Regions from separate parts of the Methylorubrum sp. B1-46 genome, predicted to be linked through region 2. Evidence: riboswitches for the same ligand, from Rfam matches in the RefSeq annotation. Region 2 holds a riboswitch; each other region holds the start of a gene.
What was found. Region 2 has a riboswitch for cobalamin ahead of LPC10_RS01470 (TonB-dependent siderophore receptor). Riboswitches for the same ligand answer to the same signal wherever they lie in the genome.
Positions count from the first base shown of each region.

Region 1 (7,854 bases), 880 kb from region 2:
GAGGGGCTGGTCGCCCTGTACGAGCCGCAGGCTGTGGTCGCCGCGGGCGACATCGTGGCGAGTGGGCACGACGAGATCCGCCGCTTCTACACGGATCTGCTGGCCCGCAAGTCGGACTTTCCCGAGCCCGAGACGCTGCCGGCGATCCGCAACGGCGACCTCGCGCTCACCTTCGCGCGGCTGCCGAACGGTGCGCTCTCGGTCGAGTCGGCCCGCCGGCAGCCGGACGGCACGTGGCGCTGGGCGATCGACCAGCTCAAGATCAAGCCGGTCACGAAGGGCTGACGTCAGGGGTTTCGAAAGGACGGCTCCTTTTCATAAGTTCCAGGCCAGAGCCCTGGTTGAAGGGAGGCCGGGGTTCCACCCCGGCGCTCAGCCAAAGGAATGATCCCCTTGGGATCCTTCAATCCGCGGAGGCCGAACGGCGCGGCGTGGTGCTGCGCCGGTTGGCGAAGACGCCGGGGGCGGTGCCGGGCACCACGACCATGCGCCGAACCTCGCCGCGCAGGTAGGCCTGGAGGAAGCGGGTGTAGTTCTTGAACACGACGCAGCCGTTCGAGGCGCCGCTCGGGCCCAGCATGTAGGTGTGAGCGAGGATGCCATCGCGGCCGTGGATGGCGGCCGAACCGCCGACCGGGTTGAGGCGGATCGCCCGCACCCCGTGGAACAGGGCCTCGCGCTCCCGCAGGTCGTAGACGCCGGGCGGGGTGGCGCCGCGCATCCGGACGTGGACGTAGTCCGGGTTGTCCTGAGCGACGCCGAGGCCGGAATGGGCCTCCAGCACCTCGCCGTTCGGCAGGGTCACGGTCGCGGCGCTGATGTCGTAGACGGCCACGCCCGGCTCGGAGACCGGACCCGGCACGACCCGCCGCCGTGCGGCCGAATCGACCGCGCCGCTGTCGAGCCCGGCATAGGCCATCGCCTTGTTCGAGGCCGGTGCGGGCGACGAGGAGCCGGGCAGGTCGAACATCTTCTCGAAGAACGAGCGGTCGTCGGTCACCGCGGCGCTGAACACGCTGCGGGTCGGCTCGGTGGAGGCACGCGCCGTCGAGGCCATCCAGTTCGAGGCGGCGCGGGCAGTCTGCATCCGCGGTTCGTAGCGGAACTCCTCAGGGCGCCGCACCGGCAGGGGCACGGTGAGCGCGACGCGGGCCACCGGCGCGGCCGGGCGCGGTGCGGCGGCGGGCGGCACCTCGGCCATCGCAGCCGCGGGGAGGGCGGCCAGGGTCACGGCCGGCTCGGGCGCCGCCGGCGTCCGGACGGCGATTGCCTTCGGGGCCTGTGGGACGAAACCCCGAGTGGCGGTGTCGAGAACCGGCGCGGGGTCGAACATCGAGGCCAGGGCGCTCGGTGCGGCCGGCGCCTTCTCCGCCTGTCCGGCGTCATCGGACACCTGCACGGTCTCCGTCGGCAAGGGCTCCTCGGCATTCTGCGGCTGCAGCAGGCCGGCCAGCGCCAGGCCGCCGAGGGCGGTGAGCGCGAGGGCGGCAAGGGGCTGCCCGCGTCGACGGCGGACGACGGGCCGGGCGGAGCGACTCTGGACGAGCTCGGCGATGTCCATGCGGGCGGTACTCGACAACGCGGATCCCACACGGCCTCCCGCCGTCGTTTCCGGCTTAACTGTGCCAGAATGACGATCGAGATGGCTTTGCCGATTAGGGAATGATCAACCTTAAGCCTTTCCGTATTGAACGGGATCTTGGTTAATCTTGCCTAAACCGTAGCCCTGCCCGCTAAAAAACGCTCGATCACGATTTTTAGGGTCGAGTGGTGTCGCGGGGCATCGATGCACCGGCGTTCCGGTTTGCCGCGCAGGGCAGTGTGCCTCATGGGTCACAAGTTGTGTAATGTTGTTACATCTCATCGGGCGGCCTGTTGACCCTGCATCGCGGCGCAGCGAAGTTGCTGCGGTCAAGGTTCCCCCGGATGCAGGTTCGGGGGCTAAGAGGGAATTCGGTAAGCCCGTCCGGGCGAAGCCGAAGCTGCCCCCGCAACTGTGAGCGGTGAGCCCCGTCAGGAATGGTCATTGGTGCACCGCACCGGGAAGGCTGGGACGGAGGCGCGGACCCGTGAGCCAGGAGACCTGCCTTGGCGTGACGATGTCCCCCGGGCGGGGTGTTCCGGCGGCGTGCCTGAGCGGCGAGCGCGTATCCATGCGCTCGCAGTTCGGCATCCGCTCCGGCTCGCGCCCGCACAGCCAGAGCGCGCCCTGTGAGAGTTCGGACGAGCCTGAATGCCACCGATGTTGCGAGGCCGGTCCGGCGCCCGCACTGGATGCTGGCCGCCCTGCTCTGCGCCGGCCTGCCCGGCCCGCAGGCGCGGGCGCAGGAAGCGGTGACCCTGGAGGAATTGGCGGTCGAGGGGGAGGGGCGTGGCCAGGGCGTCGGGAACGGCGCGCCCGACGGCCGGACGGCGGCGGCCGGCACGGTCGGCCTGATCGGTCCGACACCGGGCTACCGCGCCGACCGCGCGGTGAGCAGCACGAAGACCGACACGCCCCAGCGCGACGTGCCCCAGGTCGTCACCGTGGCGCCGCGTGAGGTCATCACGGATCTGACCGCCACCCGCGTCGACCGTGTCTTCAACTACACGCCGGGCGTGGCGCAGCAGAACAATTTCGGCGGCCTCTCGGTGTTCAGCTACGCCATCCGCGGCGTCACCACCTCCGAGATCTACAAGAACGGCTTTCCCCTGAACCGCGGCACGCCGCCCCCGCCGGATACGCAGAACGTCGAGCGCATCGAGGTTCTGAAGGGCCCCGGCGGCGGCTTGTTCGGGCGCAGCGATCCGGGCGGGCTCGTCAACATCATCACCAAGCAGCCCACCGTCGAGCGCTTCGTCGAGATGGGTGGGCTGTGGGGCTCGTTCGGGCAGTTCCGCGGCACGGTCGATTCCGGCGGCGCGCTGAACGAGGAGGGCACGGTCCTCTACCGCTTCAACCTCGCCGCCGGTGCCCAGGGGAGTTTTCGCGATTTCGTGGACAGCGACCGATTGCTCGTCGCGCCCGTCCTGAGCTGGCAGATCACGCCGGACACCCGGATCACCGTCGAGACCGAGTTCCTGCGCAACCGCATCGTGTTCGATCGCGGCGTCATCGCCCTCAACGGGCGGCTCGGAATCCTGCCGATCTCGCGCTTCCTCGGCGAACCGGGCCAAAGCACCTACCAGACCAACAACACCATGCAGGTGCGGGTCGATCACCGCTTCAACGCCGACTGGCAGATGCGGCTCGCCACCCACTTCAACACCGGTACGCTGGAGGGCGAATCCGCCGAGATCCGCGCCATCGCCGCCGATAACCGCACCGTCTCGCGGGACCGCAACTTCCGCGACTACCGCTGGGACACGGCGATCGGCCAAGCGGAGGTGGTCGGGCGCTTCGACACCGCCGGCATCGGCCACACGATGCTGCTCGGCTTCGAGCGCGAGAGCACCGACAGCCGCGTGCTCTACCTGCGCTCGAACTTCCGCACGAGCCCCTACGCCATCGACATCTACGATCCGCGCTACGGCCAGCCGCTGCCGCCGCTCACCATCCCGCGCAACAACTTGGAGCGGATCACCAACACCGCCCTCTACGCGCAGGACCAGATCGCCTTGAGCCCGGAATGGAAGGCGCTCGTCGGGGTGCGCTTCGACTTCTTCGAGCAGTCGTTCCGTGAGCGCACTGAGCGCTCCCAGGTCGATCAAACCTACTTCGCGGCGACCCCGCGAGCGGGCCTCGTCTACCAGCCGACCCCGGAACTCGCGCTCTTCGCCAATGTCGGCACGAGCTTCCGGCCCAATATCGGGCCCGATGCCGCCGCCGTGGCGCTTTCCGGGCCATTCGCGCCGGAGACCGGCATCGGCTACGAGGTCGGGAGCAAGATCGACCTCTACGGCGGCGCCCTGGCGCTGACCGCCACCGCCTTCCGGGTCGACCGGGAGAACGTGCTGACGCCCGACCCCAACAACACGGCCTTCTCGCTCGCTGCCGGCGGAGTGCGCAGCGAGGGCTTCGAGTTGACGGCCGCCGGCCAGATCACGCCGGAGATCAAGATTCTCGCGGGCTACGTCTATGCCGACGCGGTCGTGACCAAGGACAACGTGCTGCCGGTGGGCTCGCCGCTCATCAACGTGCCGCGGCACTCGGGCAGTCTGCTCGCGGTCCACGAAGTGCAGACCGGTCCGTGGAAGGGGCTCGGCCTCGGCGGCGGCGTGCGCGGCGTCGGCGACCGGCCGGCGGACGCGGTCAACAGCTTCGCGCTGCCGGCCTACATCGCCGTCGATGCCCTGGCCTATTACCGTTACGAGAACTTCCGCTTCGGGCTGAACGTCGAGAACGTGTTCGACACCGAGTATTACGAGAGTTCGCTCAACCGCTTCCGGGTCTATCCCGGCTCGCCGCGCCGCTTCACCGGCACGCTGAGCGTGCGGTTCTGATGGTCTCTCCGTCGGGCGCAACTCCGGTTCCGCGCACTCGCATCGGCGCCATCGATGCCCTGCGTGGGCTCGTGATGCTCCTGATGCTCGTCGATCATGTGCGCGAGTTCTTCTACCTGCACGCCCAGGTGAGCGACCCGGTCAACCTCGCAGCGACACCGCCGGACCTGTTCCTGACGCGGGCCGCCTCACATTTCTGTGCACCGGTCTTCCTGCTGCTGACGGGGCTCGCGGCGAGCCTCTACGGGCAGAAGCACGGCAGCCGGGCGGCGACCTCCGCCTTTCTGATCAAGCGCGGGCTGTTCCTGATCGTCCTCGAAGTGACGCTCGTGAACCTCGCCTGGACCCTCAACCCGCTGCCGCCGATCCTCTACCTGCAGGTGATCTGGGCGATCGGCCTCAGCATGGTGGCGCTTGGCCTCCTGCTCTGGCTGCCGCGGCCGGTTCTGATCGGCGTCGCGCTGGCGATCATGCTCGGCCACAACGCCCTCGACGGCGTCGTGCTCGCGCCCGATCAACCGGGCTACGCGCTGTGGGCCGTGCTGCACCAGCGCGGGATGATCCCGCTGCCCTGGGGCGCGGCACGCACCTCCTATCCGGTCTTGCCCTGGATCGGCGTCATCGCGGCGGGCTACGCGCTCGGGCCACTCTACGCATCCGGTATCGACCCAGCCCGGCGCCGCCGACGCCTCGTCACCCTTGGGCTCGCGAGCCTGACGGCGTTCCTGATCCTGCGCGGCCTCAACGGTTACGGCGACCCGCATCCCTGGCAGGCGGGCAAGGACGGGATCGCGCGCGCGCTGTCCTTCATCAACCTCACCAAGTATCCGCCCTCGGCCGATTTCCTGCTCGCCACCCTCGGCCCCGGCCTGCTGCTGCTCGCGCTGTTCGAGCGCCTGCCGGATCGGCGCCTGCGCTGGCTCGCCGTGTTCGGCGGGGCGCCGCTGTTCTTCTATCTCGCCCATCTCTGGGCCCTGCGTCTCGTCTATGGCGGCCTCACCGCCCTCGACCTCGCCGGCGCCTCCGGCCGGATCGAGGCCGGTGCGCCGTGGCAGATCTGGCCGATCGCGGCGGCCTTCGCGCTCGCCCTCTACCCGGCCTGTCTCTGGATGGTGCGGCTGAAGCGGCGCAGCGCGTGGCCGGGGTTGAGCTACTTGTAAAGGCCGAGATCCGGGGAGCGACCGCGTTGCGCGCATCCCCTCGCCCCGCCTGCGGGGAGAGGGGACAGGTTGAGGTTACTGATACCCCTTCGGGAAGGGGTTCGGCTCGATCAGCTCCGGGCTTTCGTAGACCACGTCGAACTGGCCGTCTGCGCGCGCCCGCGCCACACGGGTCTTCGACCAGAGATGGTGGTTCTCGTGGATCTTCACGAAGCCCTCCGGCGCATCCTTCATCTCGATGCCGGGCGAGGCCTCGATCACCCGGTCGATCTCGAAGCTGCCGGCCTTCTCCACCGCTGCCTTCCACAGGAAGGGACTCAAGTAAGCCGCCTGGGTCGCATCGCCGATCACCGTCTTCTCGCCCCAGCGCTTCTTGAAGGCGGCGACAAACTTCTCGTTGGCCGGGTTCTTCAATGACTGGAAGTACTTCATGCAGGTATAAGCGTCGGCGATGTTCTCGCCGCCGATGCCGTCCACTTCGTCCTCGGTGACGGAGACGGTGACGAGGATCTGCTTCTTCAGATCGATGCCGGCCGCCTTGAGCTGCTTGTAGAACGCCACGTTCGAGCCGCCGACGACGGTCGAGAAGATCACGTCCGGCTTCTTCAGCTTGATCTTGTTGATGACCGAGTTGAACTGGGTGTGGCCGAGCGGGAAGTATTCCTCGCCCGCCACCGTGCCCTTCAGCACGCTGGTGATGTGCCGGGTGGCGATCTTGTTGGTGGTGCGTGGCCAGATGTAGTCCGAGCCGACCAGGAAGAAGGATTTGGCAGCCTTCTCCTTGCCGACCCAGTCGAGGCCCGCCAGCGTCTGCTGCGTCGCCTCCTGGCCGGTATAGATCACGTTCTTGGACTGCTCCAGGCCCTCGTAATAGGTCGGATAGTACAGCAGGCCGTTATACTGCTCGAAGACCGGCAGCACCGCCTTGCGCGAGGCCGATGTCATGCAGCCGAACACGGCTGCGCAGTGATCGTTGACGACGAGCTTGCGCGCCTTCTCGGCGAAGGTCGGCCAGTCGGAGGCGCCGTCCTCCTGGATGATCTTGATCTGCCGGCCGAGCACGCCGCCGGCCGCGTTGATCTCCTCGATGGCGAGTTTCTCGCCCTGCGTCGTCCCGGTCTCGGAGATCGCCATGGTACCGGTGAGCGAATGCAGGATGCCGACAGTCACCTCCTTGTCGGTCACGGCGAGCGCGCCCGCGCCGGTCTGCGCGAAGGCGCGCCCCGGCAGGGCGCCGAGCAGCGGCGAGGCGGCAAGGCCGAGGAGAAGGCGACGGCGGAGATGGAAGTGGGCGTCGTTTCGGTCACGCGAGCGCATGTTGTCTCGAAATCCTTTGAACGTCATCCAGCCGATCGACCCGAATGACGGCCATATGGCCGCCAGACGAGGCCGATACCCCCGCTCGTATTTCGTCTCAGGAAACCGATTCGCATCAAGGAGAATTGCTGTGCGGCCTGCCCATATTTCTCGCCATGTGCCGCCCGGCTGATCGTTTCGAGACAATCTCTACTTCCGGCGCCGGCCGGGTGCGCACCCGCTCAAGGCCTCGAACACGATCCGGAACACCGCCTCCATGCCGGCCGAGAGGGTGCCGCCGTCCGGCGCGAGCAGGCGCAGGCCGAGGCCGGCCCCGTTGGGCAGCGGGCTCACGCCGGTCAGGCAACCGGCGGCATCGCCTGCCTGCCGCAGGCGAAGGCCGGCCAAGCGCGCGTCGTCGGGGGCGCCGAGCACGACCATCGTGCCGTAGGCGCGATGAGGCCCCATCGGCGAGGCCGCTCCCGCGAACGCGGCGCCGTCGATCCGGCCGCGCTCCCGCACCAGCGGACGGCCCTCGGGCGTCCGGATCGTCAGGCCGAGGTCGAGCCGGTCGAACGGGCGGCCCTCGCCGAGGGGATCGTGGCAGGCCACGCTCTCGGTGACGATGGCGCGGGCGCCCGGCTCGGCGGTGATCTCGGTCGAGACCGCGAGATGCGCGCCGGGAAACAGGATGAGCGGATCGGGATTGAGCGCGAGGAAGGCGCCGTCCGAGATCGTCAGCCGCGTCTCCTGGCGCGTCGGCTCCGGGCCGCCGCGATGCACTACGGTGCCGGCCTGCGTCGTGACGTGGGCCCGCGCGCCGGGGCGCGCCGCGATGTCGAGGGTGAGGTGGTCGGCGGCGTAGAGGCCGCCCGAGGCCGATTGCAGGTATAGGGTGGCGAGATCCGGGTTCTCCGGATGCATCCGGAAGGCACGGGTGATGTGGAACGGGTAGGGCACGCGCTGCCGCGACAAC
Region 1 covers NZ_CP088247.1:1,173,350-1,181,203, reverse strand. Annotated here, with positions in the region: gene LPC10_RS05705 (nuclear transport factor 2 family protein) at 1-285, shown strand, start outside; gene LPC10_RS05700 (DUF2778 domain-containing protein) at 404-1,561, opposite strand; cobalamin riboswitch at 1,898-2,106, shown strand; gene LPC10_RS05695 (TonB-dependent siderophore receptor) at 2,212-4,422, shown strand; gene LPC10_RS05690 (DUF1624 domain-containing protein) at 4,422-5,582, shown strand; gene urtA (urea ABC transporter substrate-binding protein) at 5,658-6,899, opposite strand; gene LPC10_RS05680 (urease accessory protein UreD) at 7,089-7,854, opposite strand, start outside.
Region 1: linked by a shared signal. The riboswitch ahead of LPC10_RS05695 (TonB-dependent siderophore receptor) and the one ahead of LPC10_RS01470 (TonB-dependent siderophore receptor) in region 2 are both predicted to bind cobalamin.

Region 2 (7,854 bases):
GCCGGCCGACCGCGCGGGCGAGCAGCGCCGCGTCGCCCGCCGCGTCCTCGTGGCCGTTGCGGCCATAGCAGCCCGACCCCTCGATGTAGATGCAGCGCACCGCCTCCGGCGCGAGACCGGTCATCGCCGCAAGCTGCTTGCGCAGCGCGTGCGTCATTTGCGAGGCGGTCCAGCAGGTGAGCAGCCCGTCCTTGAACTCGGCGATGGCGCAGGAGGGCCCGATCGAGCCATGGGTGTGGATGGCGAAGTCGTAGCTCGCTTCCAGAACGCGGGCGGCCCGCCCCAGAGCCGCCTCGGCATCGCCGGTGCTGCTGGTGACGTCGTCCTTCGTCACCTTCGTGGCGCGCACGTGCTGCCAGAGCTTGTCCTGTTCGGGCAGGCCCTCCCATCGCGACCATGTCGCCTTGAGCTGTCCGGCCGCCTTCACCGCCGCCCATTCCCGCTCGGCGACGACCGCGAGGAAGTTGCCCTGCCGGACGACGCGGATCAGGCCGGGAATTCCCGCGACCGAAGCCTCGTCCACGCCCTGCAGTTCCGCGCCGATGGCGGGCGGGCGGACCACGCGGGCATGCACCATGCCGGGCACGCGATAATCCTGCATGTAGGTGAAGCGGCCGGTGATCTTGTCGGGGATGTCGATCCGCGCCACCGAGGTGCCCACGAGGGCGAAGGCCGACGGGTCCTTGGTTTTGATAGCGGGATCGACCTTGAGGTCGAGGCGTCCGTCCTTGACGAGTTCGCCGTAGGTGACGCCCGCTCCGCCCGCCTTCGGCCGCACGGTGCCGTTCTCGCTCACCAGCGCGTCGGCGGATAGGCCGAGCCGTTCGCCGGCAAGCTGAAGGAGCCGGGCGCGGGCGGTCGCGGCCGCTTGTCGGATCTCGACGCCGCCCTTCTGGATCGAGAGGCTGCCGTAGGTCGGGCCCTGGTCGGGGGTGAGCGCGGTGTCGCCCTGCACGACCGTCACGCGGTCGAGGAGCAGGTCGAGCTCCTCCGCGGCGATCTGGGCCATCGCGGTCCTGATGCCGGTGCCGAGATCGACCTTGCCGGAGAAGATCGTGGCGCGGCCGTCGGCGCCGAGCGCCAGGAAGCTGTCGACTTGGTCCGGCGCGACCGGCTTCGAGAAGCCGTTGGTGGTCACCGGCGCGAAGACCGTCTGCGCGACGGCTCTGCCTCCGGAGAGCGAGAAGCCGACGACCAGGGCGCCGCCCTGGAGAAGCAGATTGCGGCGGGAGAGGGTGGGCGCGTTCATGGCGTCAGCCTCCCTCACAGCGTGCCGGCGGCGCGCTGAACAGCGCGCACGATCCGCAGATGAGTGCCGCATCGGCAGAGGTTCTGCGCCAGCGCCTGCCGGATCGCCGCCTCGTCGGGCTTCGGTGTCTTGTTAAGAAGGGCGGCCGACTGCATGATCATGCCGTTGATGCAGTAGCCACACTGCGCCGCCTGCTCCTCAATGAAGGCGGCCTGCACCGGGTGGAGCTTGTCGGGCCCGCCGAGGCCTTCGAGCGTCACGATCTTCGCCCCCGGCTTCAGGCCGGAGACCGGCGTGACGCAGGAGCGCACGGCCTGCCCGTCGATATGCACCGTGCAGGAACCGCACTGGCCCAGCCCGCAGCCGAAGCGCGGGCCGTGCAAGCCGAGATCGTCGCGCAGCACGTAGAGCAGCGGCGTTTCGGGGTCGTCCACGGTCACGGACGTCGCGCGCCCGTTCACGTCCAGCGACATCGGCTGCGCCATGGGGCGTCTCCCTGGAACCATTCTTATAGAGAGGGCCTATACCCAGCGCAGGGCCGGGGCAACGCGACTCCTTTGCGGCAACCCTCTCATCGCCGCGTGCGATCCCGATCCGGCCCGGCGTCATCAGGGAGGTTCCATGTCCCCGTCCGGCTCCTGCCGCTTCGCCCTCGCCGTCGCGCTCGTCCTCACAGCCGGCGGCGCCGGCGCCGCCGAACCGATCGCGGCGGACTGGCCGGAGCCCGCTCGCAAGGCCGCGGCAGCGATTGCGGAGAAGTACGGCCCGCCGCAGGAGCAGACGGCGACCCTGCTGATCTGGCACCGAAACGGGCCGTGGATCCGAACCGTGGTGCACAAGGTCGGGGCCGAGCACGACTTCCCGGCCAAGCACAGCGACGTTGTGGAACAAAGCCTGCCCTACAAGGTGCCGCTCAACCTCTTCAGCGCAGTGGCGACCTTCAACGGCAGCGTGATTCCGGATCGGACGCGGGGCACGCTTACGGCCTACGGCGCGGACGAGGCCGAGAACGTGCTGAGCCTGAATCTCGCCCGTGCTGTGGTGCGCGGCGAGCTGACGCCGGAACAGGCCCGCGAACAGCAGGTTGCGGCGACCCAGGAGCGGGCGGGAGGCAAGACGCCCGAACTCGCTGCGAAGCTGACGGTCGAGCCGCAGCAGCAGGGTGACGTCACGGACCCGGACACGGCGATGATCCTGCCGCCCGGCCGCAGTCGGTGACCGACGTCACCGATCCGCAGCCTCCCGCTGTCGAGGCGTTGCGGGCGAAGCCCGACCCAGCGACGGCTGCACCGTTAGCCACATCGATCGAACACCGAGTTCCATGATCGGAATTGACACTCCCTGCCGGCGCCGAATAGCTAGGCTTCGACGGTTCCCCTCGGGGATCAAAAGGGAACGCGGTGAGGACGTCAGTCCGATGCCGCGGCTGCCCCCGCAACTGTAAGCGGCGAGCCTTCCGCCACCATGTCACTGGGCAGCCTCGCCCGGGAAGACGGTGAGAGGGCAGCGACCCGCGAGCCAGGAGACCTGCCGTCAGTCGTGGTCACACGCGAAACGCGTCGGGCGGGGTGTCCTGACGGGTGTCGAAGGCGCGCCACTCCCGTGGGGAGATGCGGCCCGAGGCCTCGTTCGCGGTGACGTGCCACTGCCGTTGCCCGAGGCCGCTCGTCCCATGTCGTCCGTTGATCGCCCCCACTCGCCTGCCGAGTACCTGCCGGCCGCCCTGCTGCTCTCGGCCGGCGCCCTCATTCTGCATGCGACCTCCCTGGCGGCTCAGGACCGCACGGATGTTGCCAGCGAATCGCACGCCGTCGCTCTGGAGGAGCTTGCCGTGCAGGGAGCCGGATCCGGCACGCGGCTGCTGGCGCGGACGCCCTACACGGCGGCGCCGACCGGGCTCAATCTCACCGCGCCGAACCGCAGCGGCAGCCGTCTCGATCTCTCGCCGCTGCAGACGCCGGCCAGCATCGAGGTGATACCGGGCCAGAAGATCCGCGAGCGCGGTCAGGAAACCGTGCAGGAGGCGATCACCCAGAACGCGGCCGGCATCACGACGATCGGCGCGCCCGGCAACGGTCTGGGCGCCTACACCTCCCGCGGCTTTGCCGGTGTCAACTCGGTGATGCAGCTCTACGACGGCACCCGGCTCTATGTCGGCGCCGGAACGATCACCTATCCCTTCGACACATGGAACGTCGATCGGATCGAGGTGCTGCGCGGACCGGCCTCGGTCTTGTACGGGGACGGTGCCATCGGCGGCGTCATCAACGTCGTGCCCAAGAAGCCGACGGCCGTCCCGATCAACGCGGCTCGCGCCGCTCTCGGATCGGATGGCGTGAAGCGCCTCGCCTTCGACAGCGGCGGTCCAGTCGGCGAGAGCGTATTCTACCGCCTCAACGTCAGCGCCAATCAGGCCGATGGCTGGCTGCGCCAGAACGGCGATTTCGCCAATCTTGCGGTCTCGGGGGCCGTGCTCTTCCAGGCGACGCCCGACCTCGCCTTCACCCTGTCGCACGATTACGGCTACCAGGAGCCCCTGCGCTACTTCGGGACGCCGCTGATCGGTGGCCGGATCGATCCGCGAACTCGATTCAACAACTACAACGTCAACGACAGCCGCATCGTCTTCAAGGACAACTGGACACAGTTCAAGACCGAGTGGACGCCGACTGCCGACATCACGATCCGCAACACGGCCTACCGTCTCGTGTCGGATCGGCACTGGCGCAACGTCGAGACCTATGGCTTCGTGCCGAATACCGGCCTGATCCGCCGAACCAGCCCGATCGAGATCTTCCACGATCAGGAGCAGATCGGCAATCGCTTCGACGCCGCCTTCAAGGGCGAGCTGTTCGGCTTACGCAACGAATTTGTCGCCGGCTTCGACATCAACCACATCCGGTTCAAGCACACCAACAACGCGCCCTACCGCGGCGAGAGCAGCGTCGATCCGTTCGTCTTCAGCCCGGGCGTCTTCACCAGCCTTGATCCGACCACGCTCGGCTATCTCACGAGTTCCAATCAGTACTCGCTGTTTGCTGAGAATCGCCTCGTCCTATCCGATCAGCTCTCGCTGATCGCCGGCGCGCGCTACGATGCGCCCACCGTCCGCCGGGAGGATCCGCGCAATCCTTCGGCCGGCTTCACCAAGGATTTCAGCGCGGTGAGCTATCGCTTCGGTGCGGTCTACAACCCGACGCCCGACAGCGCGCTCTACGCAAGCTACGCCACCGCCGTCGATCCGGTGAACTCTCTCATCACGCTGACGCTGGCGCAGAAGGATTTCCAACTCTCGACCGGCGAGCAGATCGAGATCGGCTACAAGCAGTCGTTCTGGGAAGGCCGCGGCGAGTTCACCTTGGCCGGCTACCGGATCAAGAAGGACAACCTGCTGACGGTGGATCCGCTGCGCCCGTCCGTGTCGGTCCAGGTCGGCAGCCAATCCTCGCACGGCGTCGAGGCGTTCGCCTCGCTCGGCCTATGGGAGAATTGGCGGGTGGAGGGCAACATCGCCCTGCTGCATGCCCAGTACGACGATTTCCAGCAGGCCGTCGCCGGCGTCGCCGTCAACTTCGCCGGCAACCAGCCGGTCAACGTGCCCGAGCGCGTCGCCAATCTCTGGCTGAGCTGGGCGTTCGCGCCGCGATGGGAGGCGCGCGCCGGCGTGCAGTTCGTCGGCGAGACCTTCAGCGACTTCGCCAACACGGCCCGCCGGCCAGCCTATGAGGTCGTCAATGCGAGCGTGGATTACCGTGTGAGCGAGACCTCGCATTTCAGCCTGCGCGCCTACAACCTGCTCGACAAGGTCTACCCCGTGACGGGGAGTTCGGCGGCGTGGCTGCTGGGTCGGCCTCGCTCGGTCGAGGTCGCCTATAACATCGCCTTCTGAGGGCGCGTGTCGATGTGTTTCGCAAAAGGGGAGCGGCCCCGGCTCGGCAGTCGCAACGACCGGCGGCCGGTGGATCGATCATGAGGCGTGCGCTCCTCAAGCGCGGCAAGCGCTGGCTCTATCTCGCCCATCGCTGGCTCGGCATCCTCACCTGCCTCCTGTTCGTGACGTGGTTCGTGTCCGGCCTCGTCATGATGTATGTCGGCTTTCCCAGCTTGACCGAGGCGGAGCGACGTGGCGGCCTGCCGCGCCTCGCCTGGGACCGGGTGGTGGTGACGCCGAGCGAGGCACTCGAAGCCGCCGGCCAGACCCGCTTTCCGCGGGACCTGCGCCTTGCCATGCTCGATGGGGATCCGGTCTACCGCATCGTCGGTTGGGATGGCGGGCATGCGACGGTCTTGGCAAGCGGACGGCGCCTGATCACCGGCATCGATCCTGGGCAGGCGCTCGCCATCGCCCGCCACGACCGGCGCGCGACGCGGCCCCGGCTCCTCGGCGAGATCGACCGCGATCAGTGGTCCGTGACGGCGCGCTACGACCCGTTGCGGCCGTTCCATCTCATCGCCCTCGGCGATCCTGAGGATACCCGCCTCTACGTCTCCGCCCGCACGGGCGAGGTGGCTCTCGACACCACGAGGCGGGAGCGGTTCTGGAACTGGTTCGGCGCCATCCCGCACTGGATCTACCTGACACCCCTGCGGGCGCAGGCCGCTCTGTGGCGGGATGTCGTTCTCTGGGTTTCCGGCGTCGCCGTTGCCGGTGCGGTGACCGGTTTATGGGTCGGGCTGCTGCGTGTCCGGCTGCGGCAGCGCTACGCATCAGGCTCGGTTTCGCCCTATCGCGGCTGGGCGGCGTGGCACCATGTCGGCGGTCTTGTCGGCGGCCTGACCCTACTGACCTTCGTCGCCAGCGGCTGGCTGTCGATGAACCCGAACCGTTGGTTCGGCGCGAGGACGCCGAGCCAAGCCATGATTGAACGCTATGCCGGCGTGACGGAGGCCCGCTGGGGGCAGGATCTCGCCGTCCTCCGCGCCGCAGCCTGCCCCGACGCCGTCGAGGCGCGGTTCGGCTGGCTCGGCGGCGAACCGCGGGCCATCCTGGCCTGCCGGGATGGCTCGACATCGGCAGGGGCGGCCCCGACGATCGCCGGATTGGTGAAGGCGGCCGGCCGGCTCCTGCCCGATGCCACGATCCGCGAAGCGGTGCTCCTGACCGAGGAGGATGCCTATTGGTATTCCCATCACCAACAGCGGCGCCTGCCGGTCCTGCGGGTGAAGTTCAGTGATGCGGACGCGACGTGGTTCCATCTCGACCCGGAGACGGGTGAGGTTCTCAACCGAGCCGACCGTTCCGCGCGGACCTATCGCTGGCTGTTCAACGCTCCGCACAGTCTCGACTTCCGCCTGCTGGTGCAGAACCGCCCGGCCTGGGACGCCGTGCTCTGGCTCCTCTCCGCCGCCGGATTGATCATCTCCGTGTCGGGCGTCGTGATCGGCTGGAAACGTCTCGGATTGCGCCGCATCCGGCGCAGCGGCGCACACTGAAGCCCGCCCAAAGCGAGGGGGGAGGCGCTGTCAGGTGCGCCGTGCCATCACACGTTGCAGGATTCTCGAGAGTTGTTCAGCCGAGTACGGCTTCTGCAGAAGCTCGAAACCGTGACTGCCTTCCTGGGCCAGCACGTGGCTGTAGCCCGAGGTCAACACGACGGGCAGGTCCGGGAAGCGCTTGCTGATCTCGTGGGCCAGCGCGACCCCGTTCATGCCGGGCATCACCACATCCGAGAACACGGCGTCGAACGCAGGCCCCCGCTCGGTCAGACAGGCCAGCGCCGCATCGGCATTCGCCGCCCAGGTCGTGACGTAGCCGAGATCCTCCAGGATCTGCGTGGCGAAGCGTCCGACCTCGATGTTGTCCTCGACGACGAGAACCTGCTGCCCGAAGCCACCGGGCTCGATCGAACCCGGCCTGCCACGCTCCTCGCCGGCCGTCGCCTCGGGCTCGACCTCGGGCAGGTAGAGCGTGAAGGTGGTGCCGCGGCCAGGCGCGCTGTCGACGGCGACGTCACCGCCCGATTGCTTGGCGAAGCCGAAAACCTGGGAGAGGCCGAGGCCGGTTCCCTTGCCGACATCCTTCGTGGTGAAGAACGGCTCGAAGATATGGGCCAGCACCTCCGGCGCGATGCCTGCGCCGGTATCGTGCAGCGAGACCGCCGCGAACGGCCCCGGCGCGCCGGCATGGCCCCGGATGGTGGGCAGCGACTGTCCGCAATCGAGGCGCAGCGTCAGGGTGCCTTCGCCCTCCATCGCGTCGCGGGCGTTGACCGCCATATTGACCAGAGCGGTCTCGAACTGGCTGAGGTCCACCTTGACGAAGCAGGGCCGGTCCGGAAGCGCGGTGACGACCCGAATGCGGGCGCCCGTCACCGTATCGATCAGATCGGCCACGCTGCGCAGGCGGGCGCCGACATCGATCGTCTCGGGCTTCAGGGCCTGCCGCCGCGCGAAAGCAAGGAGCTGACCGGTCAGCTTGGCCGCTCGGTCCACAGTCTCCGAGACCGCGGCGAGGTAGCGGTTCCTGCGCTCCTCGGGCAAATCGGGGCGGCACAGAAAGTCGACCGAGGAGCGGATGATCGTCAGCAGATTGTTGAAGTCGTGGGCCACGCCGCCGGTCAACTGGCCGATGGCCTCCAGCTTCTGCGACTGGCGCAAAGCCTCTT
Region 2 covers NZ_CP088247.1:294,974-302,827, reverse strand. Annotated here, with positions in the region: gene LPC10_RS01485 (molybdopterin cofactor-binding domain-containing protein) at 1-1,249, opposite strand, end outside; gene LPC10_RS01480 ((2Fe-2S)-binding protein) at 1,264-1,734, opposite strand; gene LPC10_RS01475 (hypothetical protein) at 1,871-2,467, shown strand; cobalamin riboswitch at 2,602-2,799, shown strand; gene LPC10_RS01470 (TonB-dependent siderophore receptor) at 2,922-5,138, shown strand; gene LPC10_RS01465 (PepSY domain-containing protein) at 5,219-6,682, shown strand; gene LPC10_RS01460 (PAS domain-containing protein) at 6,713-7,854, opposite strand, start outside.

Region 3 (7,854 bases), 1.3 Mb from region 2:
GCCCGCCTCGTCGAGCAGATCGGATTTGTTGAGCACCACGAGATCGGCGCAGAGGATCTGGTCCTCGAACACCTCCTCCAGCGGATTGTCGTGATCGACCGATTGGTCCGCCGCGCGCTGGTTGGCGAGCGCGTTCGGGTCTTCGGCGAACAGGCCCGAGGCGACCGCCGGGCCGTCCACCACCGCGATCACGCCGTCCACGGTCACCCGCGAGCGGATCGCCGGCCACTGGAAGGCCTGGACCAGGGGCTTGGGCAGCGCGAGGCCGGAGGTCTCGATCAGGATGTGCTCCGGCGGCTCGGGCCGGTCGAGAAGCTTTGTCAGCGCCGGCACGAAGTCGTCGGCGACCGTGCAGCAGATGCAGCCGTTGGGCAGCTCCACCACCGAATCCTCGTTGCAGCCCTCGATGCCGCAGGCGGCGAGAAACGAGCCGTCGAAGCCGAGATCGCCGAACTCGTTGACGATGATGGCGAGCCGGCGCCCGCCCGCATTCTCCACCGTGTGGCGCACGAGCGTCGTCTTGCCGGCGCCGAGGAAGCCGGTGACGATGGTGCAGGGGATCTTGTCGACGAGGCTCATGGGTCAGCGCGTCCGGTTCAGCGGCGGGATGCGGGCGACGACGCCCTTGCGGAACGCCTCCGGCCGCTCGCGCCAGGGCACGACGCCGTCGGGCGTCTCGAGGTAGCGGCGCAGGCCCGCGAGCAATGTGCGGGCCGAGGTCTCGGGATCTTCCAGGGCGTCGAAATCGCCGTAGACGTAGGTCCAGCGGTTCGGTGAGACGACGGCCACCGTGCAGGGCCGCTTGCAGACCGAGAGGCACTCGGCCCCCTCGATCGTCAGGCCCGGCACCGGTTCGCGTTCGGCCTCCGCCCGCAGCGCGGCCAGAAGCTTGGCCCCGGCGCGCGGCTCGGACGTGTCACCCGCCGCGCGGCAGGTGATGCAGACGGACAGGGTCGCGCTGTCGGGATCAGGCATGGGCGCGGGCGCCCGCCTCGCGGCCGAACAGCCTCCAGGCCCAGCCATAAGTGAGTCCGATCACCGCCCAGAACACGAAGCCGATGGCGAGCGAGCGCGCGGCGAACTGTGCGGCCGCGGCCGGCGGCACCTGCGAGGAGACGGTGTCGACCGATTGCGGCGCCCCGGCAAGGTGCGGCGCGACGATGAGGACGAGGCCGCCCAGGATCGTCAGCGGCACCCGCCGCACAGCGATCAGGTAGAGGCCGAGCCCTGTGGCGACCACCGTCATCAGCCACCACGACTGGCGCAGCACGAGCGGCGCCGCGCCCATGCCGGGCAGTTCCGGCGGCAAACCGATGGCGGGGGCGAGCGCCACCGCGAGGAAGCCCGCCACGCCGACGACGAGCCCGCTCTGCGGCGTCGGCTCACGGCGCAGAGCCAGCATCACCGCCGCCAGCAGCAGCGCGTAGCCGACACCGCCGACCAGCGTGGCCAGCCCGGTGAAAGCCATCCGCTGCAGGCCGGGCGCGGGCTGCCACTCGTCGGCCTTGTCATGGTCGTGACCGGCCCCGCCGTGGGCATGCTGCGAGGGTGCATGGGCCGGGACGATCAGGGACGCGAAGGGCGCGGAATCGCGGGAAGGCGCGAGGGCGGCATGCGCGCCCTCGCCCTCGTAGGTCTCCGCCTGAAGGATCAGCGGGGAGGTCAGCGCGAGCTGAAGGCCCGTCGCGACGACGGACGCGAGGAAGCCGGCGACGAGCGCCGCCGACAGCAATCGGGAAATCATGGAACCGCTTTGAGCCGCTGGAACGCGGATCAGTGGCAGGGGAAGTTCTGCGCGTGGCGGAAATCGTGCGCCGCGTTGTGCAGCACGGAGGCCGGGGCGAAGCCCGCCACGAAGACGAGACCGAGGCCGAGGAAGGCGGCAACGAGAAGCGCGCGGGCGCCCTCGGCGGAGCGGGCGGTGGCCTGGGTGTGAAGGGTCGCAGTCGTCATCGGGTCACGGGCTCCGGCCGCCCCACCGGCGGCGTTCGAGAACAAAAATCGTCGGACGGCAGGTCTCCTGGCTCGCGGCTGGTCTCGCGCCTGCCGCCTTCCCGGATCACCCGGTGGCTCGTGGCAGGAACTCGCCGCTTACAGTTGCGGGGGCAGCCGCGGAATCGAGGTTTCGGCAAAACCTCTCACCGCATTCCCTTTTCACCCCGTTGCCGGGGCACCGTCACCCGCCGCTTGTAACGCGGAGCGGCGGGCCTTGCAAAGCGCCATTGCGTGAACGGGCAGGCTCGGTGCAAACCGGCGGCCATGACGGATGCGGCGCCCGACCGGATGACGCTGGTGCTCGGCGGCGCGCGCTCGGGCAAGAGCGCCTATGCGGAGCGGCTGATCGAGGCTTGCCCCGCCCCCTGGCTCTACATCGCCACGGCGCAAGCCTGGGACGACGAGATGCGCGCCCGGATCGGCGAGCACCGGGCGCGGCGCTCGGATTCCTGGCACACCCTCGACGTGCCGACGGCCCTGCCGGAAGCGATTGCCGCCGCGACTGGACCGGTGCTGGTCGATTGCCTCACGCTCTGGCTCACCAACCTGCTCTTGGCCGAGGCCGATCTCGATGCGGCGACCGAGGCGCTGGCGCGGACCTGCGCCGCGGCACCGGGCCCGCTGGTGCTGGTGGCCAGCGAGGTCGGCCTCGGCATCGTGCCGGACAACGCGCTCGCCCGCCGTTTCCGCGATGCGGCCGGGCGGCTGCACCAGCGGCTGGCGCGCGAGGCCGACCGCGTCGTCCTCACGGTTGCCGGCCTGCCCCTGACGGTCAAACCCTCACGCGAGACTCCTTAGATGACCGAAGACGACGCGCGTCACCGCGAGAAGATGGCCAAGCGCAAGGCGGTGCAGGACGCCGAGGTTGCTTCCAAGAAGATCGAGAAGGGCCTGCTCATCGTCCATACCGGCCCCGGCAAGGGCAAGACGACGGCCGCGCTCGGCCTCGTGCTGCGGATGCTCGGGCGCGGGCACCGGGTCGGCGTGGTGCAGTTCATCAAGGGCGCCTGGGACACCGGCGAGGCCCGCGCGCTGAAGAACTTCGGTGACCAGATCGCATGGCACGCGCTCGGCGAGGGCTTCACCTGGGAGACGCAGGACAAGGCCCGCGACATCGCCGCCTGCCGCAACGCCTGGGAGACCGCCCGCGCGCTGATGGCGGACGAGACGATCCGTCTTCTCGTCCTCGACGAGTTGAACATCGCGCTACGCTACGATTACCTCGATCTCAACGCGGTGCTGGCCGACCTCGCCGCCCGACGCCCCGACCTCCACGTCGTCGTCACCGGCCGCAACGCCAAGCCGGCCCTGATCGAAGCCGCCGACCTCGTCACCGAGATGGGCAGCGTGAAGCACCATTTTTCCGCGGGGGTGAAAGCGCAGGAGGGGATCGAGTTCTAAGGTTGCGCGCGATTCCAGGCCAAAGCCAATCATACCGAATCCGGTTAATCCCTTCGGTAGGGCTGTCCCCCGTCATCCGGGGCCGCGCAGCGGAAGCCGGGATCCACCCGTGATGCGGGAGGCCCGGCGCCTGCGAGGCCAGTCGTGGATTCCGGGTTCGCCTGCGGCGCCCCGGAATGACGAAGGTCAACGCAAGGTCGAACTCTCCAAGCGGAAACAGTATCAGATCGACGTTGAAGGGCTGCTAAGTGGAAAGCAGCCCTTCCAGCTGGCCAGGACATTTTGGCGAAAAGCGCTTGCCTATTCTTCGCGCATTGATTCCCAAGTTTTTGGATAATATATTTGATCTGCAACCATGATGTGTCGTTGCAGATTTCTGTAGTGCGCCAAGCCTTTGCCTGAACTAGGCTGCGCGGACGTTCGCGAGAAACTGCTCCATTTCGACGCGTAGCGCATTGGATTGCCCTGCCAGGCCATTGGCGGCTGATGCAACGGCCTGAGCGGCGTGCCCGGCGCCCTCCGCCTCCTGCGCGACCTCGGCGATGTTCGTGGTCACCTCCGAGGTGCCAGCCGAGGCCTGAGCCATGCTTCGCACGATCTCCTGCGTCGTTACACCCTGCTCCTCAATCGCGGTCGCGATGTTCGTGGTCACGCCGCTCATGGACTGGATCTGACGGGCGATATCCTGGATTGCCTTAGCAGCGCCCGTGGTCGCTGCCTGGATCGCAGCGACTTGCTGGCCGATCTCGTCGGTCGCACGGGTCGTTTGGCTCGCCAACTCCTTCACCTCCGCAGCAACAACCGCGAAGCCGCGTCCGGCCTCACCCGCGCGCGCCGCCTCGATCGTGGCATTGAGGGCAAGCAGGTTGGTCTGACTCGCAATGTTCGAGACGAGACCGACGACGTCCCCAATGCGGGTCGCCGCCTGGGCAAGAGCCGCCATCGTCTCCTCGGTGCACGAGGCTGCCTGCACGGCAGAAGCCGACATCCCGGCGGCCTGCTCTACTTGGCGGCCGATCTCCTCGACGGTCGCGCCGAGTTCCTCCGCCGCGGCCGCCACGGCATTGACGTTGTCGGCTGTCTGATGCGCTGCGCCAGCCACACTGGTCGAACGCTGTGCCGTTCCGGCAACCGCGTTTTGCATCGTGGCAGCCGAGCCCTGCAAGTCTGCGACCGCTTGTGCGACGCTGGTGACGATGCCCCCAACGGAGCGCTCAAACCTGTCCGCGAGGTCGCGCAGCAAGGAGCGGCGAGCCTGCTCCTCACGCAAACGCGCGGCCTCCGTGGTCTTGAGTTGCTCGGCCGCTTCTTCCAGTGACATGTCTCGGATTGTCACCACTGCTCGGGCGATGTCGCCGATCTCGTCGGAGCGCCGGCTGCCAGGAACCTCTGCCAGCGCCTGCCGGGCCGCGAGCGCCTTTAGAGCCCGGGTGAGCGCATCAAGAGGTGTGACGATCGACCGGGCGAACAGCAGGCCGAGGATAGCCGTGCCGACAAGTACCGCCAGTGCGATGAAGGCAAGTGTCCGCGACAGGGTCTGTACGGCACCGATTGCCTCGGCCTCCGCCTGCTCGGCCACGACCGTCCAGGGCGCGCCGAGCACCGACACGGCGGCGCTCGCTGCCATGTGAGTGCCATCGGCGCCCGGGTAGGTGAAACTGCCGCCCACAAGTTGGGCTGCTCCCAACCCGAGGTCCGATATAGGCGCGCCAGCCTTCACACTGGGGTTGAGCGGCGGGTTTGAGCGTAGGCGCCCATCTGTGCCGGTCGCCAAGATCTGCCCGGTCTCACCGAGCCCTGCACGCTTCGTCAGCGTCCGATCGAACAGCGCCGGGGTGACGCGCAGCGCGACGAAGCCGATCCGCTCCGCGGCCTGGGCCGTGCCCATGGCGACGTTGGCGCGCTTGGTCATCGCGCGGCCGATAAAGGCCGAGGGACCCGTGCCGACCGGGTATGACGCGAAATCCTCGAACGTGGTTGCTGCCGGATCCTGCCCCTTCAGACGTTCGACGAGACGGGCGAGGCCGGTTCCCTTGAGGTTCGGATCATCGAGCGACTTGGCAAAGTCTTCGCCTTTGGTCGTCGTGTAGACGATGCGGCCACTCTCATCGAGGAATATCAGGTCCGCATAACCTGGCTCGGCCACGATTCGGCGGGCTACCTCCTGCACCTTGGCGTGACGGCGCCCGTACATTGCTGTTGTCGGTGTGCTGTCGAGTGCAACCCGCGCCTCGACGGTTGCTGGCGATCGGAAAGCTTCGACGATCCCGGTGAAGTCGGGCTTGGCTGGGTCAAGGTTCTCGATGAGATCAGGGAAGTTCGAGACGATTTGGGGGTGTCCAGCTGCGGCCAGGAAATCTGCCTGCATGCGGTCCGCTACCAGCTCGATGCCGTCGCGCCGGGCCGCAGCTGCCAGTTCAAGGCGCGCACCTGCCGCCTCAATGAGGCCGGACTTAGCGGACGACCAACTGAAGCCGCCCATGGCCGCAGCGCTGATAAGGGCAAGACCGATTGTCGTTGCAGGCAGCCGGATCCCGAGCCGGGATGCGTTGATCATGGTGTTGCGTCTCGACGGCATACTCAAGAGATCGCTGGAATGCCCAGTCGACTCTTAACTTTCGTTTAAGTTGCATAAAATTACGCATCGCCTGCATAGATACATCACTGCTGAACGTTAGGCGCCGAATGCATAATCAGGCTGCGACTTTCCGGCCCTGCGAAATGACGCTCAGCCGTAGCGCGCAGTCTATCCGTAAGCCCAGTCCCAACTCAGCCCAGACCTTCAAGGACCTGATGCACACGCCTGAAGTACGGCCTCCTGATAGCGTAGGGAGGGCAGCTTAAGGTCGAAAGCGGCTAGGTCTTAGAGGCTGTTATGAACCGGCTACGAGTAGAGCAGCCTTCCTGAGCATGAGGCAGACGAAGGCGACGAGGTGCAGGTCTGCCAATGTGCTTGCATATCGCTCGTAGTCTTTGACGAGCCGGCGGAAGCGGGTGGCCCAGGCGAAGGAGCGCTCGACGACCCAGCGCCGGGGCAGCAGCACGAAGCCGCGCTTGGCCTCGGGCAGCTTCACGACTTCCAGGTCGATGCCGTGCTTGCGCGCGGCTGTGGCCGCCTTGTCGCCGGTGTAGCCCTGATCGACGAAGGCGATCTCGACGTGATCGTCAGTGACCGCCTGCACGGCCTTGGCCAGATGCTCGACCTGAGCACGGTCATCAGTGTTGGCTGGCGTGACGTGCAGAGCCAGAAGATGGCCGAGCGTGTCCACCGCCATGTGCAGCTTCGAGCCCTGCTTGCGCTTGGCCCCGTCGTAGCCGGCCCGCTCGCCGCTCTCGGGCGTCGCCCGCAGCGTGCGGCTGTCGAGGATGGCCGCCGAGGGCTCGGCCTTGCGCTCGGCCGCCAAGCGCAGAACGGCGCGAAGGTCCTCCGCCAGTTGCTCGAAGCAGCCCGCCGACAGCCAGCGTTGCGCCTGCTGGTAGACCGCCGCCCACGGCGGCAGGTCGTGGGGCATCCAGCGCCACGGCGCGCCTGTCTTCACCACGTAGCGCAACCCGTTGAACACTTCCCGCAACGGATGCGCGCGTTGGCCCGCATCCTCGCGCACCAGCGTCAGATACGGAGCGACCAACGCCCATTCGTCGTCGGACACATCGGACGGGTAGGCTTTCCGGGACTGGCTCATGACCCATCATCTGAGCCGCCCAGCCGATAGGTCCATAACAGCCTTTAGGGGCAAGCTAATTCAGTAGAGACCTTGAAAGCCAGCCATGGAGATCCGCCTGATCCGCATGGGTGTCGACCTGACCGAGGCGTTACGAGAAATCAGCCGGCTCCGTGGGCCCTGCGGGAACGCCGGAGGGCGACAAGCTCGATGTCCTGGCACGCCGGCGGGCGCCTATGAGCGGGCACAGCCTCTGGTGCCGGAGAGCGATCCCGTCGAGATCCTTCACTTCGCCATCGGCGAGAGGGGATGGTCACAGGCCGAGGGGGCCGGGCTTCTCGGCGCCCGCGCGCAGGCCTCCGAGATCCTGAACCGCAAACATCCGCTCAGCCTGGAACAGATCCGACGGATCGCGGAAGGCGTGGCAGCTGCCGATCGCCGCTCCGGCGAGACCGTATCGCCTCAAGCGGGACGCGGCCTGAGCCGCGTCCCTCACCCGTCGAGAATCAATACTCGATGATGTCTTCGAGCGCGTAGTGCTTCACCGTCTTGCGGTTGGCGATCAGCTCGTCGATCGTCGGCTCGCCCTTCATGGCGCGGGCGATGGCGAGCTTCGTCGCCTCGTAGTTGGTGCGGTAGAGATCCTTGCGGTCGAGGTTCTCGTCCTTGGCGCAGCGCTCGTCGAGCCAGATCGTGATGATCATGCACAGCTCGTCGAGCCCGTCCTTCGGCAGGATGCCCTCGATCACGCAATCGATGATCGCATCACCCGTGGCCGCCTGGACCACGCCGCCGA
Region 3 covers NZ_CP088247.1:1,639,543-1,647,396, forward strand. Annotated here, with positions in the region: gene cobW (cobalamin biosynthesis protein CobW) at 1-579, opposite strand, end outside; gene LPC10_RS07695 (DUF1636 domain-containing protein) at 583-975, opposite strand; gene LPC10_RS07700 (CbtA family protein) at 968-1,744, opposite strand; gene LPC10_RS07705 (CbtB-domain containing protein) at 1,774-1,953, opposite strand; cobalamin riboswitch at 1,993-2,193, opposite strand; gene cobU (bifunctional adenosylcobinamide kinase/adenosylcobinamide-phosphate guanylyltransferase) at 2,260-2,793, shown strand; gene cobO (cob(I)yrinic acid a,c-diamide adenosyltransferase) at 2,794-3,396, shown strand; gene LPC10_RS07720 (methyl-accepting chemotaxis protein) at 3,800-5,953, opposite strand; gene LPC10_RS07725 (IS5 family transposase) at 6,270-7,079, opposite strand; gene LPC10_RS07730 (transcriptional regulator) at 7,165-7,578, shown strand; gene fae (formaldehyde-activating enzyme) at 7,565-7,854, opposite strand, start outside.
Region 3: linked by a shared signal. The riboswitch ahead of LPC10_RS07705 (CbtB-domain containing protein) and the one ahead of LPC10_RS01470 (TonB-dependent siderophore receptor) in region 2 are both predicted to bind cobalamin.

Region 4 (7,854 bases), 180 kb from region 2:
GTATAGCTCGCATCGAACGAACCGTTGATCCGGTTGTCTCGGCTGTAGAGGTTGCCACCGGAACCGCGGAAGCCGACCCCGTAAATGCCGTCCGTGCGAAGCGTGGAATCGAGTCGCTGGTTCGGGTCGATCTGGAAGCCGAGCGCGCCGGTGATGCCCATCCGGTTCCACTGAGTATTGGCCATCCGGTCGCCCGAACCGGCATAGTAGTCGTCGCGCTTGGCCCCCGAGAGGCCGAGATAGTAGTCGAACGGACCGACGACCCCACCGGTCTGCGCACGTCCCTGCGCCAGCCCCCAGACGCCGCCGATGCCCTCGACAAGGGGGCCGGGCGCCGTGCGGCCGGTCTTCAGGATGATGTTGATGACGCCGCCGATGTTCTGGCTGCCGTAGATCACCGAGGAGGGCCCGCGCACGATCTCGATCCGCTCGACATCGGCGATGGAAAGCTTGGAGAGGTTCGCCGTACCAGCCCGGCGGCCGTTCATGAGGACGAGGACCTGACTGCGGAAGTCCTTGCCTTGGCCGTCGGTGGCACCGCCGCGGATGTTGATCGAGGTCTGGCCCGGCGTCCATTCCGAGAAGAAGCCGACGGCGTTCTCGGCCAGCAGATCGGTCACCGATTTGGCGGTGGTGTTCTCGATCGTCGTACGGTCGATGACTTGGACGGTGCCGGCGATCTCGGAGCGCGGCTCGGGCCGGCCGGTAGCGGTCACCACGAGCTCATCGAGGCTCACCGCGGCGCTGCCGACGACGGGGGTGCCTTCCTGTGCCATCGCGGAGACTGAGTGCGTGCTGCCGGCAAGGAGGAGCACGAGAGGGAAAATGGCGCGAGGCATCACGAGGCGGTCCTCCACACGAGGAGGGCGGAAGCTCGGGGAACGGAGAGGCGGTGTCCGCCAGGCACGGGCACGGCTTGGGCTGAAAGATGTTCGTAAAGCTCGCGTCGGCGGCCGTCATCGAGGGCCCAACCGAGGCGGTCGGCAAGGTGCCCGGAAGTCCGCTCCAAGTCTCGAACGACGGCGCTGAAGGTCCACTCTGCTCGCGCCGCGATGGATGGCTGATCACATGGCGGCAGGTTGCGTAGAACGACGTCGATGCCCGGCGTCTCGTCTTCACCGTGCCAGGCAGACGGCAGACAGCCGGCAAGGCAAAGCCCTCGTGGGCCACGCTGTGCCGGAACCAGCCAGATGACATTGCTGCGGGCCCAAGCGCGGCACTGACGCAAGAACACGCCCGCATCCGTGAGCGGGGCAGCGATATTGGCGGCCAGCACGGTGTCTGCGGATCCTTTGGGCAGATCGGCTTGTTGCCACCCCACTGGCAGAAGGTGCGGCGGCGGCACGAGCGCCCGCAGGCGCTGCTGCATCCCTATGTTCGGCTCGACGGCGATCCAGGCGGCAAGCGGATCGCGCACGGCTTGGCCGAGCTGCCCACCCCCGGCTCCGACATCAAGCAGGTCACCAATGCGCGGCACTGCCGCTCGAACAAGCGGTGCGACATGCGCGACGTAGTCGGATGTGTCGATGCCGACCGCGTAGAGTTCGAGAGGATCGACGCCGACCTCGCTCGCTTCAGGCGGCGCAACGCTGAAGGGTCGTATGATTGTGCAACTCAGTTCCATCGGTCCTTCCCCGAACCTTGACGGGGGACCGTGGGCGCAAGCCGACGTCGCGGCTGCCGCAACGTGCGTTCATGCGGCCCGTTGGGACACCCCGCCCACGAGACATTTCACGGTCAAGGCAGGTCTCCTGGCTCACAGGTCGCCGCCACCCGTCTGGCCTTCCCGGTGATCTCTCACCAGTGACGCAGATCGACGGATGACTCGCCGCTTACAGTTGCGGGGGCAGCTCCGGTTTGGGCGCAAGCGCCGCACCGGATTCCCTCTTAGCTCGCCATATCGGATGGCGAGAACCTTGATCGCAGCTCATAGACCAAGCGGCGTGAAGGTTGTCAACCGCCAGAAAACTATCTCATGTTGATCTAATTCGCCGAGCCAATTTACTTGATATCGTATGCGGCAGCTCCACTCACGAGCAGATGTGGCCAGCAACACAGAAAAAGCGAAGCTCACCTTCTCAGCGCCAGGCTGGCAGTCTTTGTGCATGGAGGAGCTTCAGGCGGACGGGGCAGCATCGGCACTCTTGAAGAGGGCAATCGCACCCCTGGATACCTCGCACACAGGTGTCGAGCCGGTTTGCACATCGCCGCGGCACGTGTCTCTCGATCGACAGAGCGGGTAGCGCGTTCGGGCCCAGTTCAGATTTATGTAATGTTATAACATTGCGTTCTTGTCAAGCGCCGAATCCGATGCTCAGCGGTCGCTCGCATATGGACAGCGCCGTTGCTGTGGAATGTATGAATCGGGAGCACGAACTCAGCGGTGGATTGCGGTAGCCGGCATCAGCGCCGAGAACACGACGATCAACGGCCGGAACATCACCTACGGCTTCCCGGCTGCAGGCGGCGTCACCACCACGCTGGCCAACATCGACCGCAGCTTCCTGAACGTCGCGCCCGAGCTTTCCCTTCTACCGGCCCGACACCGAGTGGCAGTTCCGGGGGCGGGTCGCCACCGGCTACGCCACACCCTCGGCCTCGAACCTCACCGTCACCTCCGCCGGTGTGCCAGGCAACAACGGACAGCTTCAGACTCAGGAAAACCTCGGTTTCGATGTCGGCGTCGACAGGACGCCGCTACCCGGCGTCCGCTTCAGCGTGACCGGCTTCTACGAGTTCTTCCACAACGAGCTCGTCACGCAGTCGCCCGGCGCCGGCCTCCGAGCATCGCGGTGTCGAGGTTGGGGCGGACTGGGCCTTCGCGCCTGGCTGGCGGGCGACCGCCGCTTATACCTTCGACGACCAGATCTACACGAGGTACGTCGAGCAGCTCAGCGCCGGCAGCCTGACCCGACGCTTCGACCGGGCGGGCAATCACATCCCCGGCGTGCCCGCTCACCAGCTCCTGGCGCGCGTGGGCTACGAGGAGGCCACTGGCCCCCTGGCGGGCCTGGGCGGCTACGTGGAAACGGTGTTCCAGGACGACCTCTTCATCGACAACGCCAACCTGCTGAAGGCGCCCGGCTACGCCATCGTGAACCTGAACGTTCACTACACGAAGGAGCTCGTCGGCTACGCCAAGCGGCTGAACCTGTTCGTCGAGGCGCAGAACGTCTTCGACAGGAGCTACATCGCCTCGGCCCAGAACCTCGCCAACTCGATCAGCGCCGTTTCCGGCCTACAGAACGGAGCGGGCGTCCTGGCCAACACCACCGGTCCGGTGTTCGCGGGTGCTCCGCGCAACTTCGTCGGCGGCATACGGCTGTCCTTCTGATGCCCTCAAGCAGCGCAGCGCCGGTGGCGTGGCAGGGTCTCTTGATGCGTGCCTGGCGTGCGGCCATCGCGGTGGCTGCCCGGTTCGCGCTTACGCGGCAGGCGGTGCTCGGTCGCGCGAGCCTCGTGGCCTCCCGCGACCCCGCGCACGTCCTCTGCCAGCAGGATGCGGGCAGCAGCGAGGGGCCGTTTAAGGCGCCCCCTCGTATGGGCACCCGGATTGCTGCCTCGTCACCCACGCCCTGAGCTTCGCCTCGGTCCCGCCCGTGTCGTCGGTGCCGTTCATCTGGCCTGCTCGTAAGGCCATTGCAGTGACCTGGCGCCCTGAGGTCTTCGCCTGTCCCCGCGGCCCTCCAGTAACTGGAGCCGGCGCACGCGCGCCTCCCGCCGCCGGATCGATCACCGTTCCCTGATCCTTCAGGCCACGGACCTCATGCCATGTACCGAGCCCCCAGGTCGAGTTCTACAGCCTATTTCTACTCGCTCGACCGCACCGGCGCACAGCTTTGCGGCGTGCCCACGTAGCTGCCGCTCGACAGGCGCATCTCAAAAAGAAAATGCAACTGTAATGCTAGGGCTTCCATCGCCTTGCACTTCAGAAGCCAAGGTTCAATACCAGTGTACTGAATCATAGGCGCCCGCGGCAATTCAACTGCGAAAGAGTGTCGAGCTTCCACAGCTACGCCTTGCGCGCAACTGCGAAGCGGGCTGCTTGGCGCAGTACTGCGGCGGCCTCGTTCCACTGCGAAACGGCCTCATCACAGATGGCAACGAGACGGTAACACTCGGCCTGGGCTCTATCGAAATCGAGGCAGTCGGCCAGCGAGGCCCTCTTTAGGCCCCTGTCCTTGCTCGTAGCTTTGCCGACTACCTCCGGAGTGGCCACCCGATCCAGGATATCATCGGCAATCTGGACGGCTTGTCCGAGTGCCCTGCCATAGCGCTGAAGGGCGTCGCGCTCGTGAAAGTCGGCTCCCCCAATCAGCGCACCGGCCTCGACCGAGAAGGCCAGGAGCATACCAGTCTTCATGGTCTGCATCCGTAGGGTCCCGTCTATATCCATGTCGGCTGCACCAAAGCGCCCCTCTGCTGAGAGATCGAGCAGTTGACCGCCGATCATGCCACCGGGTCCGGACGCCCGGGCAAGTCCCAGCACGAGCTCTGCCCGGATCGCCGGGTTGGGTTGCCAGCGTGGGTCGGCAATCACCTCGAACGCAAGGGCTTGAAGTGCGTTACCAGCGAGGATTGCCGTTGCTTCGTCGAACGCCCTATGAACGGCGGGTTTGCCGCGGTGCATGTCATCGTCGTCCAGCGCCGGAAGGTCATCGTGGACGAGGCTGTAACAGTGTGCAAGTTCGACCCCCGCTCCCGTCGCGAGCGCCAGTACTTCAGAGCCGCCGAGCATTCGTGCGGTTTCGATGGTGAGGAATGACCGGAGACGCTTGCCTCGGCCAAATACGGCATAGCGCATCGCTTCCATTAGACGTGGCGCCCTAGCCATCTCGCCGGGATCAGCCTCATCGCAGAGATGCTTAGCCAAGAATGCTTCAACTGCCTGCTTGGTCGCCGCGTGCCTGCAAACAAACTCCATCTCGAAGTTGTCAGCCATTTGGTGGAAACTCTCTTGATAATTTCTTGATACGCAGGGTCATAGGCACCCAACAGCAACTTCTCGGTTTACATTATACAGTCCGCGGAACTCAGAAGCCGAAGCTGACCTCGCGGCTGTTGCCACGTTGCAAATTCTGCAAGCGGGACAGGGCAAGGAGGGGGAAGAACAACCGGTAGCCGTGATACCTGAGGTAGAACACCCGCGGAAAGCCAACCGCGTTGTAGGCCTGCTCCTGCCACTCGCCATCCGCTCCTTGCGTATGCTGAAGGTAAGCCGCCCCGCGCAGCACCGCCGGGTGGTCGGCTTGCCCAACTGCCATCAGTCCGAGCATCGCCCAAGCCGTCTGCGAGGGCAGGCTCTCGGCGTTCTCGACGTAACGGCCGAGGTCATAGCTCCGCTGGTCCTCGCCCCAGCCACCGTCCTTGCGCTGGATCGAGACGAGCCAGTCCACCGCGCGGCTCACCATCGGATCACCGTGTGGCACGCCCGCGGCGTTGAGGGCGCATAACACCGACCAAGTGCCATAGATATAGTTGGTACCCCAACGGCCGTACCAGCTGCCGTTCGCCTCCTGCTCGGCGCGCAGATAAGCCAGCGCGCGCTCGATGACCGGACGGTCCCCCTCGTGTCCGAGCTGGGACAGGAAGGAGATGCAGCGGCCGGTGACGTCGGCGGTCGGCGGGTCGAGCAGCGCGCCATGGTCGGCGAACGGGATGTGGTTGAGGAACTCGCGGTCGTTCTCAGCGTCGAAGGCGCCCCAGCCGCCACTCCGGCTCTGCATGCCGACGATCCAGCGCCGTGCCCTCTCGACTGCCTCCGTGTGCTCGGGTCGGCCGTTGCGGTGGAGCAGCATGCCGACGACTGCCGTGTCGTCCACGTCGGGGTAGTGGTCATTGCCATACTGGAAGGCCCAGCCGCCGGGCTCGGCCTCGGGTCGCATCGCGGTCCAGTCACCGCGAACCTTCGTGATCTGCCGCGCCGCCAGCCAGTCGCAGGCCGCATTCAGGTCTCTCTGCGCCTCAACGCCGCCAGTGCGCAGGGCCTCGATCATGGCATGTCCGGAGAGGCTGGTGTCCCAGACAGGCGAGACGCAAGGCTGGCAGAAGACCTCGTCGTCCTTTTCGACGAGAAGCTTCTCTATGGCTCTCCAGATCGTGACGCAGCGTGGATCGTCCTCGGGATAGCCGAGCACGTCGTACATCATCAGCGCGTAGGCCATGGCCGGGTAGATCGCGCCGAGCCCGTCCTCGCCGTTCAGGCGCTCCTCCACGAAGGCGATGGCCTTGGCGATGGCACTCCCGCGCGCAAGCTTCGAGAACAGGGGCTCAGTCCATCGCAGCACGGTGTCGATGTGCTTGAACACCATGCCCCAACGCGAGCGGTAGGGGCCGCGGATCCAGTCTCGAACCTGATCCGGCGGAGTCTGGAAGATCTCTTCGAAGCTCACCGCGCGCGGGTTGCGGGCACGAGGCTGGAGTGCCTGTAGCACAAGGAGCGGCACCACGCAGACGCGAGCCCAGTAGGACATTGCCCAGACGTTGAAGAAGAACCACCTGGGCAAGTGCATGATCTCGACCGGCATCACCGGAACGCCGCGCCAGGGGATGGCGCCGAACAGGGCGAGCTGGATGCGGGTGAAGACGTTGGCGCGTTCCGCGCCGCCGTGGCCGAGGATGGCTTGGCGCGCTCGTACCATGTGCGGCGCCTGAGGATCCTCGCCGATGGCCTTGAGGGCACAGTACGCCTTCACGCTGGCTGACATGTTGAAGACGCCACCGTGGTACATGGGCCAGCCGCCGTGCTCGCCCTGGATGCGCCGCAAGTAGGCGCCGATCCGGGCCTGTCGATGTGGTGTGATGCGGTCCATGTAGTGCTCCAGGAGCACGTATTCGGCTGGGATGGTGGCATCCGCCTCCAGCTCAAAGACCCAATGGCCGTCACGGTTCTGCCGCCGGCTCAGAGCGTGGCCGGCGTTGGTGATGGCGCACAGGTTCTCGGGTGCGGAGAAGCGAGGCTCCGTGTTCATCTGTCACTCTACTGGTTGGGTTGGATTGAGCGTCGGGACCGGTCAGAGCAGCTTCAGGAAGTCGGCGAAGACACCGTCCCATTCAGCTTGATCCATCTCGACCAGCCCGAGGCTGCGGAGGAAAAAGGCGCCCTCGGCAGCAAAGAAAGCCGTTCGGGCCCGCCGTTGCGCCTCGAAACTGGGGTCAAACTTGCCGATCCAGCCAGCGTACCAGACACGGACGCGTTCCAGGTGCTCGGGCGACTGCAGCAGGGTCACCAGCATGCCGACCATCTTGGTCTGCGACGCTTCGTCGACGCGGCTCGAAGCTGCAACGTAGCCACGTGCTTGTTCCGCGGTATCGCCGCCCGGCGCGGTGCTGCGCTCGAGTTCGGCATCGAAGGCTGCGAACCAGCGCTCAATCAAGGCGGCAATCATACCGTCTTTATCGCCGAAGCAGTATTGCAGGCCGCCCTTGGTGATGCCGGCCGCCTTAGCAACGGCGTCGAAGGTCAGTGCCGTAGCACCGTCGCGGCGGACGATCTGCTCCGCGTGGTCCAGCACCTTGTCCCGGTCGATGGTTCGAGTTCGCCCCATTCACCCAACTCCATCATAAATCCATATGTACGGATTTAATTGAGGGCGCGTGGCATGGCAAGTGCGGACCTGCGACCTGTAGGTTCACTCGCGCTTGGCGCAAGCTGGTCTCCAGGCGCTCGGCACCGTCACGATCCCAGCTGTCGGTCGGCGCGATCGACCAGACGGATCAGATCTGGTACCGCTCGTCGAGCGAGCAGATCGACGAGGTTCCGAAGCGCATCACACCGACACTGATCGGCCCCGGGGCTGACGTATGGTCGTGCGTGCCGGGGGCGGGGATGCGCTCCTTGTCCGGAACGTCGAT
Region 4 covers NZ_CP088247.1:119,009-126,862, forward strand. Annotated here, with positions in the region: gene LPC10_RS00635 (TonB-dependent receptor) at 1-839, opposite strand, end outside; gene LPC10_RS00640 (hypothetical protein) at 839-1,624, opposite strand; cobalamin riboswitch at 1,724-1,934, opposite strand; partial or broken gene LPC10_RS00645 (TonB-dependent receptor domain-containing protein) at 2,593-3,334, shown strand; gene LPC10_RS00650 (hypothetical protein) at 3,379-3,579, shown strand; gene LPC10_RS00655 (polyprenyl synthetase family protein) at 4,013-4,942, opposite strand; gene shc (squalene--hopene cyclase) at 5,034-6,971, opposite strand; gene LPC10_RS00665 (TetR/AcrR family transcriptional regulator) at 7,014-7,547, opposite strand; gene LPC10_RS00670 (S8 family serine peptidase) at 7,721-7,854, shown strand, end outside.
Region 4: linked by a shared signal. The riboswitch ahead of LPC10_RS00640 (hypothetical protein) and the one ahead of LPC10_RS01470 (TonB-dependent siderophore receptor) in region 2 are both predicted to bind cobalamin.